Regions from separate parts of the Pseudomonas sp. GW821-FHT11D10 genome, predicted to be linked through region 2. Evidence: riboswitches for the same ligand, from Rfam matches in the RefSeq annotation. Region 2 holds a riboswitch; the other holds the start of a gene.
The links. A riboswitch is a leader RNA that binds a small molecule or an ion and turns the genes downstream of it on or off. The one in region 2 is predicted to bind cobalamin.
Positions count from the first base shown of each region.

Region 1 (4,191 bases), on a different contig from region 2:
CTGACGCGAGGCCAGATCCGCGGCAGCAGTGCCCGGCAGTTCAGGTGGCAGGCCCATGGTCGGGGCGAGTACGAAGGTCGCATAACCGGCCAGCCCCCAGAGCAGGCCTTGCGAGGTTTTGGTCGGCGCACGCAGGGTGTACAGACCCGCCAGCATCAGGGCAAAACCCACGGCTACGACCAGATTGCCGCCGGTGGTGGACACCACGCGCTGCCAACCGTCTTCCGGCTCCCAGGCTTCGGCATCGTGGGTGTGGGCGGCGGTGCCGGCAGCGTGTTCGTGAACTTCGGCCACCGGCTCGGCTTTCTCGAAGGTTTCGGCCTGCAGAATCAGCGGCGAAACCCAGAAGCTTTGCAGCAACGTCAGGAGCAGGGCGGCCAGAAGGCCGGTGAAACCTGCGGTCTGCGCAATACGCTTGATCATGTCGTCAGGTCTCAGTGGCACGGGAACGCGGCGCTGTGGCGGGTATCGTGGGCGGCGTTGTGCACCGCTTCGATGTGCGAGAAACCGGCGAAATACACGAGGCACGCACCGAGGATCGACGCGCAGACGGCGGCGGTCAGGCGTTGGCTCAGGGTGGTAGTGCTGGAGATCTTGTCCGAATTGCTGCCGGTGCTGCTGATGATCGACATGGCGCTTCCCTCTGGAGTGTCAGCGGGTGAATTGAGCGCATGAAAACCCCTGCGGCCGGGCACGCAGAGGTTCGAACAGCGCCCGCCCACCGCGGGTTTGTTATGTTCAGTGGCGCAAGGATGCGCACTGTGTGTTGCGGGCCGGTCTCCGGGCTCACGAGGGGTTGGCGTCTGGCCGACCTGCAAGCGTCACCTTCCCATGCCTGTGGGCACAGTGGATCTGACGCTTCGCTCGCTTACCGTTGCGGGGGCAGCACCGGACTGACATGGCTTTAGAGTAAAGCACATGATTCACCGGTTTCCCGTTTCACCCTGTGAAGGGCACCCGTAACAAGTTGTGTAGGAGACCATGGGTTGGGGATTTTAGTCAATTTTGTGGGCAGATCCGTTGCTGCGGTAACGGCCACTTAGGGTTCCGCCCTTACGGCGGGTCACTTTTGGCAAACGCCCCAAAAGTAACCAAAAGGTCTTTAACCCTGACGTACGGCCCCTCGCTGAGGCTCGGGGTTCCTTCGCTCCGGGATCGATCCGGGGGCATCGCCTACGGTTTGCTTCGCTGCACCTCCTCTCGATGCATGCGGCTGCGCCGCACGGTCGCTGCGCTCCCACCCCCGGATCAATCCCTCCACTCAGCCTGCCGACGGGCCCTGCGATCAAAAGCTTTACTCGAGCTAACGCTCATCGTTTTGAGTGGGGGGAGCAGGGCGTGTTCGGCTTTGGTTTTGTGGTGGGGTTACCCCTCACCCCAGCCCTCTCCCCTAGGAGAGGGAGCCGATTTGTGGGCTTTTCAAAACTTGAGTTCGACGCGGTATCGCACGTCGGCGAACCTCTCCCAAACCACTCGATCAGTTCCCTCTCCCTCCGGGAGAGGGCTAGGGTGAGGGAGCTCTTGATCTGGCTTTTGCTCTGGCTTTTGCTCTGGCTCTGGCTCTTGATTTTTTGCCCCTTCGGCAGGCCGAGCGGAGGTGTTCATCAGGGGGTAGGCGCGCAGCGCCGTGCGGCGAAGCCGCATACATCGAGAGGAGGTGCAGCGAAGCAAACCGTAGGCGATGCCCCCTGATGGACACCGTAGCGAGGGAACACTGAGCCTAGGCGAAGTGCCGTACGCCGGGGCAAAAGCCTTTTGGTTCCTTTTTGGCGTTTGAAAAAGGGACTCGCTGTAAGAGCGAAACCGCCAGCGGCAGCACCCGAAGCAACGGATATGCCCCCAATCCCAAAATCCACCAACCATTGACCCATCACGAACCCATGCGTAGCCTTGCGCTTTCGAGGTTCTTCGGCCCACGCCGAAGCTAAGAAGGGAACGCGGTCCAAGCCGCGGCTGCCCCCGCAACTGTGAACGGTGCTGTTCGCTGCCACGCCACTGCCAACTCAATCCAGAGCCAGCGGGAAGGCGCAGCGAATACCGGGCCAAGACCCGAACACCGTCAGCCAGGAGACCTGCCTCGTCACAGATTCTCACTTTCAACCGGGCGGGGTGATCCGGTGGCGAACTCTCCAGGCACGCACCCGCGTCGCCGGTCTCGTCCCGTATGCCCGCCACCTTGCCAAAGGGCATCCGATGAAAACACTGGCCAAACTCCCCGTCACCATCGTCACCGGCTTCCTCGGCTCGGGCAAAACCACCTTGCTGCGGCACATGCTCGACAATGCTCAGGGCCGCCGCATCGCGGTGATCGTCAACGAGTTTGGCGAGCTGGGCATCGACGGTGAAATCCTCAAGCAATGCACCATCGGCTGCACCGAAGAAGAAGCCACCGGCCGCGTCTACGAACTGGCCAACGGCTGCCTGTGCTGCACGGTTCAGGAAGAGTTCTTCCCGGTAATGCGCGAACTGGTGGCCCGTCGCGGCGATCTCGACCACATCCTGATCGAAACCTCGGGCCTGGCCCTGCCAAAGCCGCTGGTGCAAGCCTTCCAGTGGCCGGAAATCCGCAGCGCCTGCACCGTTGACGCGGTGATCACCGTGGTCGACAGCCCGGCCGTGGCCGCCGGCACCTTCGCCGCGTTCCCGGATCAGGTCGACGCCCAGCGCAAACTCGATCCGAACCTGGACCACGAATCGCCGCTGCACGAACTGTTCGCCGACCAACTGGCCAGCGCCGATCTGGTGATCCTCAACAAGGCCGACCAGACCAGCCCTGAAGACCTCGCGCGCGTCCGTCTCGAAGTCGCCGAAGAACTGCCGCCAGCAGTGAAAATCATCGAAGCCAGCAACGGTCGTCTGCCGCTGGACGTGTTGATTGGCCTCGGCGCAGGTTCCGAAGAACACATCGACAGCCGCCACAGCCATCACGATCACCACCACGGTGAAGGCGATGACGATCACGACGATCACGATCACGACGCCTTCGACTCGATCTCCATCGAACTGCCGCAAGCCGACGAAAGCCTGCTGCTCGACGCACTGACGCAACTGGTGGTTCAGCACGGCATCCTGCGGGTCAAAGGCTTCGCGGCGATCCCGAACAAGCCGATGCGTCTGCTGATCCAGGGCGTGGGCACGCGTTTCGACAAGCACTTCGACCGTCAGTGGGGCGCCGATGAGGCACGTGTGACGCGTCTGGTGTTGATCGGTCAGGCACTGGACGCGGCCCAGCTCGAAGCGCAACTGCGCGCTGCGCTCAGCGTTTAAGCCATGCACCTGCTCAGGACCCAGCCCGGCGGTTTCGTGTCGGATGACAACATTGCCGACCTTGGACAAACCCCCGCCGAGCTGGTGATCCTGTGCAGCGGCGATTCCAGCCTCGCGCTGCTCGCCGAAGCCGCGCAGCAACTGCCCGAGGATTACCCGAGCGTGCGGCTGGCCAACCCGATGCAGGTGCAGAACCATGCGTCGGTCGACTTGTACGTCGATGAAGTGCTGCGCCACGCCAAGGTCATTCTGATCTCGTTGCACGGCGGCATCGCTTATTGGCGTTATGGCGTCGAGCGGCTGGTCGAGCTGTCCGAGCGTGGCGTGCAGGTGATTCTGGTGCCGGGCGATGACCGTCCTGACCCGGAGCTCAGTGACTTGAGCACCGTGGGCGCCGAGGATCGCGACCGGCTCTGGCAGTTTTTGCGTCAGGGCGGCATGGGCAACGCGCTGGACTTTTTCCGTTGCCTGGCCAATCGCTGGCTGGCGCGGGATTACGTGTGGGGCGAGCCGCAGACGCTGCCGCGCACGGCGATTTATCACCCGAACCAAAACACCGCCGCACTGAGCGACTGGCAAGCCGATTGGCTGCCCGGTCAACCGGTCGCGGCGGTGTTGTTTTATCGCTCGCATTTGCAAGCGGCGAACACGGCGTTTATCGACGTGTTCTGCCAACGGCTTCAGGCAGCCGGACTCAATCCGCTGCCGATCGCCGTGGCCAGTTTGAAAGAGCCCGGCTGCCTGTCGGTGGTCGAGGACTGGCTGGATGAGGTCGAAGCGTCGGTGATTCTGAACACCACCGGTTTCGCCCAGTCCAGCCCGGAAGCACCGCATCTGCGGCCATTCCGTCGAAATATTCCGGTGATCCAGGCGATCTGCGCCCAGGACAACGAACCCGGCTGGCGCGAGAGCGAGCAGGGCCTC
Region 1 is NZ_JBXARR010000001.1:814,564-818,754, forward strand. It holds gene AC1RT4_RS03880 (CbtA family protein) at 1-423, opposite strand, end outside; gene AC1RT4_RS03885 (CbtB domain-containing protein) at 435-632, opposite strand; cobalamin riboswitch at 755-976, opposite strand; cobalamin riboswitch at 1,885-2,094, shown strand; gene cobW (cobalamin biosynthesis protein CobW) at 2,194-3,267, shown strand; gene cobN (cobaltochelatase subunit CobN) at 3,271-4,191, shown strand, end outside.
Region 1: it holds a riboswitch for cobalamin, as region 2 does, so the genes downstream of both, cobW (cobalamin biosynthesis protein CobW) here and AC1RT4_RS23160 (TonB-dependent receptor plug domain-containing protein) in region 2, are expected to answer to the same signal.

Region 2 (4,191 bases):
ATAGCCAATTCGCGAACGGGCGAAGAAGCTCGGCACATCGTTCAGCGTGACGCCTGCGCGCGACTCGGTGAGGTTGCGGGTCATGTCGGCCTGCAGGCTCCATTGCTCGTTGAGCGCCAGTTTCGCGTCCGCCTCGAAACCGCGCATCTGCACCCGGCCCTGGCCGTTGACCCACTGGATGTCGTCGAGGGTGATCAGGTCATCGATCTTGCGTTTGAACAGGGTGACGCTGGCGCTGAACTCGCGGTCGAGCAGCAGGCCCTTGTAATCCAGACCGAGCTCGGCGTTGCGGCTTTTCTCCGGTTTCAGATTACGGTTGCCCAACTCGTCGCCCGGTTCGTTGACGAACAACTGCTCGGCGTTCGGCAGTTTGTAAGCCGTGCCGTATTGCCCGCGCACAGACCAGTTTTCATTGAGGTCATACAGCGAAGTGAGCATGCCGACCGTGGCGCTGTCGCCACCGCCCATGGCTTCGTGACGGATGCCGATGCTCGGGTGCCAGTCGGGCAGGGCGTCGAACTGCGGGCGCAGTTGGGTATAGAGCGCGTGGGCTTCGGCCTTGTCGTTGTCGATGGTCAGCACATCGTCCTGACCCTTGAACCACTGGTTGTCCGTACCGAACACCAGCACATGCCCGCCGGGCAATTCAGCCTTGCCTTCGGCCTGGACGCCCCAGTCGGTGAAACCCCAGTAGTCGTTGTGGTTGATGGTTCGGGTGCCGCCATTGGCGGTGTTGTTGATGCGCGTGTAGCGGGTGTCCCAGTCGTTGATATGACCTTTGACGAAGTAGCTCAGGCGCTCGTTGAGCGTCTGTTCGAAGGTTGCCGTGGCGATCTGCTGGATGCGGTCGTTGGTGGTCTTGTGGTTGTCGACCGGGCGGGCGAAATCGAGGTTGGCGTCAGCGTACTGGTAGAACAGCTCCAGGCGTTTGTCATCGCCGAAGGACTGAATCGCCTTGCCGCCGAAGGTCGTGACTTCATAGGCGCGCTTCTTTTCGGTGACGTTTTTCAGGTCGCGATTGCGAAACGGTTGATAGCCGTCCGAGACGTTATGGCTGACGTAGGCCAGCAAACCCAGATCGCCGAAACCGTTGCTGAAAATGTTCTCGACCCGCGCATCTCTGGTAGTGCCGCCGAAGGTGTCCAGGCCCATGTTCACTTCGCCGGACGCTTTTCGGCTCTGCGGGCTGCGGGTGACGATGTTGATCACGCCCGACACCGCTTGGGTGCCGAACAACAGGCTTTGCCCACCCTTGAGCACTTCGATGCGCTCGATGGCGTTGGCCGGCAAGGTGTCCAGGTACAAACCGCCGTACAGGCGATTGTTCAGGCGCACGCCGTCGAGCAGGATCAGCGTGTCGTCGTTGCGCCCGCCCAGCAGCGAATAAGTGCCGTAGTCGAACGGACCGTTTTTCGGCGCGACGTACAGGCCGGGAATGAACATCTGCATCACCCGGCTGACATCGGCGCTGGGGCCGGCGCGTTCGATCTGCTCGCGGGTGACGATCTCGACCTTGCTGCCGAACTGCGCCATGTCGGCCACGGTGGTGGACTCCACGGACGGCGCGGAAACGATTTGCTGATGGAGTTCGAGCGGCGTGTCATCCGCCAGCAACAGGGGGCTGAACAGACAGCCGAATAACAGGGATGGAGCCGGAGTGTTGAAAGGTTTGATCATCGTCTTCTCGAAAGGATCTTCGCAGAAGAGCATGCAGGAGAAGGCATCGCGCACACGCCGACACCGGCCCATGCCCGCCCACCGCAGGATTTTGCCAAACAGACATCTCAGGCCGGTCTCCGGGCTCGCGCGTATGGACGCTTTCACCTTCCCATGGCCGTCTGGCCACAGTGGTGTGTCGAAAGCATCACGCGCCTACCGTTGCGGGGGCAGCACCGGACTTGTTCGAAAGGAACGTACCGGTTTCCCGTTTCACCCCATGCACGGCGGCATGGGACACCTGAAACAGGGCGGCATCTGAACACTCGGGTGGGCGTGCGTCAACTACCCGCACGTGTCGAGGATGACGAGGGCTCTTTGCAGGTTACTGCGCGATAAATCTGCGAATCGCTTGAGTGGTTTCGACGGGCGCTTCCTCCATCAGCCAATGCCCCGCGCCGGCAATCACCACTTCGGTGACGTTGTCGGCGGCATTGCGCATCACGATGGCTTCATTGTTGCCGAAGGATTTTTCGCCGCCGACCGCCAGCACCGGCATTTTCAGTTTGGTCTTCATCGATGCTTCGTTGTCCACGGCGTCCTGGCGGATCGCGCGGAACTGGGCGAACGCCGCGTGCATGGCGCCGGGCCGGGCGTAGAGTTTGGCGTAGTGTTGGCGGGTGGCTTCGTCGACCTTTTTCGGGTCGCCGGCGAACTCGTTCCAGAAGCGGTCGAGGTAGATGCGCTCACGCCCGGCCACCAGCCGTTCTGCATCCGGTCCACCGAAATCGAAATGCCAGAGCATCGGCGAGCGAACGATTTCGTTCCACGGCGGGATCCCCGGAACGGGCGCGTCCATCACCACCAGGCGATCGGTCTGCTGCGGATACCGCGAGGCGTAGGCGAAGGCGACCATGGTGCCGATGTCATGACCGACCACCACCGAATGCTCGATGCCCAGCGAAGCCAGCACCGCACGAATGTCACCGGCCTGAGTCTTCTTGTCGTAACCATCGGCGGGAATCGACGACAGGCCCATGCCCCGCAAATCCGGCACCACCACGGTGTGATCCTTCGCCAGATCCGCCGCCAGCGGCGCCCACATATCACCGGTGTCGCCAAAACCATGCAACAGCACCACCGCCGGGCCTTTGCCGCCGATGCGCGTGTGAATTTTTGCACCGTCCACGGCGATGTCCTGAGTGCGGAACGAAGCGGGGAAGGGCGTCACGTCGGCATGGGCCGGAACACTCAGGGCCAGCAGCAGGGAAGCGGTGAGCAGGGCGCGGATCATGGCGTTCACTCCAGAGGGGGTGGCTGGAGCGTAGACGGCTTTGTCCTGTTTTGATGTGCATTTCAGCCGCTGCTTAACGGGTTGCCTGCAGCGCCGCGCCTTGTTGAACAAAACGCTCGATCAACCATCGCGCCGCCGGCCCCGGTGGCAGGTCCGAGCGGTAGATGATGCTGAAGGGGTATTTGCCGCTGGTGTACTCCGGCAGGTTCAGTGGCACGAGCCGGCCGCTGTCCAGATCTTCCTGGATCATCGGCGTCGGCATGTTGCCCCAGCCAATGCCTTCACGCAGCAACATGTGCTTGGCACCCAGATCCGCCAGCCGCCAGGTGCGGTTGCTGAGCACCGCGAACTCCTTGCCCTTGGTCAGTTCCGAGCGGTCGGACAAGACCAGTTGCGTGAACTCGCGTCCGGCCCCCGGCGCATTCTGTTCGGCCAAGGCCAGCGGATGATTCGGCGCGGCGACGGGGATCAACTCGACGTTGCCGGCGCCGATTCTTTCAAGACCGTCGATGCTCTCATTCATGGGGCCGCTCACGCCGATGACCGCGTTGCGGTTGATCACTCGCTCGGTCACGGCGCCGAGGGCCTCCATGTGCAAGTGCAGAGCGACCGTGGGGAATTCCTCTTGAAAGGCCTTGAGCGCGTCCACGATCCGTTCGGCGGGGAGCATCACGTCGAGTACCACATGAACCTCGGCTTCGAGCCCCTGAAGCAGGCCTTTGACCTTGGCGCGCAGGCCATGCACGCCGTTGGCGATGGTCCGGGCTTCGGCCAGCACGGTGCGCCCGGCTTCGGTGAGTTGCGGTTTACGGGTGGTCTGGCGATCAAAAAGCGTCACGCCCAGCTGCATTTCAAGGTTGGCGATCGAATAGCTGATCACCGAAGTGGCCCGGTGAAGCTTGCGCGCAGCCCCTGCAAAACTGCCGACTTCCACGACGGTGAGGAAGACGCGCAGTTGGTCGAGCGTCGGTGTGCCTGGGTCGGAGATCATGCCGGGTTCCTCGAATTACGATTGAAGTCCTTCGTCTGAGGTGAGCAGCTTATCTATTTTATCGACACTAATGATCTAAATTAGTCGGCTATTCAGATGAGCAGGCCAGGCGCAACATTTCTTCACCGGGGCGATTCAGGTCGAATCGCACCCTCATTGAAGGAAATGCCCTGATGACGTCTTCCGCAAACCTCGCTACCTCCACCGCTCACCAGAGCCGTTCCGACCTGAAACAGGCTTCGGCCGCGCT
Region 2 is NZ_JBXARR010000009.1:35,841-40,031, reverse strand. It holds gene AC1RT4_RS23160 (TonB-dependent receptor plug domain-containing protein) at 1-1,677, opposite strand, end outside; cobalamin riboswitch at 1,771-1,976, opposite strand; gene AC1RT4_RS23155 (alpha/beta fold hydrolase) at 2,042-2,950, opposite strand; gene AC1RT4_RS23150 (LysR family transcriptional regulator) at 3,024-3,941, opposite strand; gene AC1RT4_RS23145 (DoxX family protein) at 4,115-4,191, shown strand, end outside.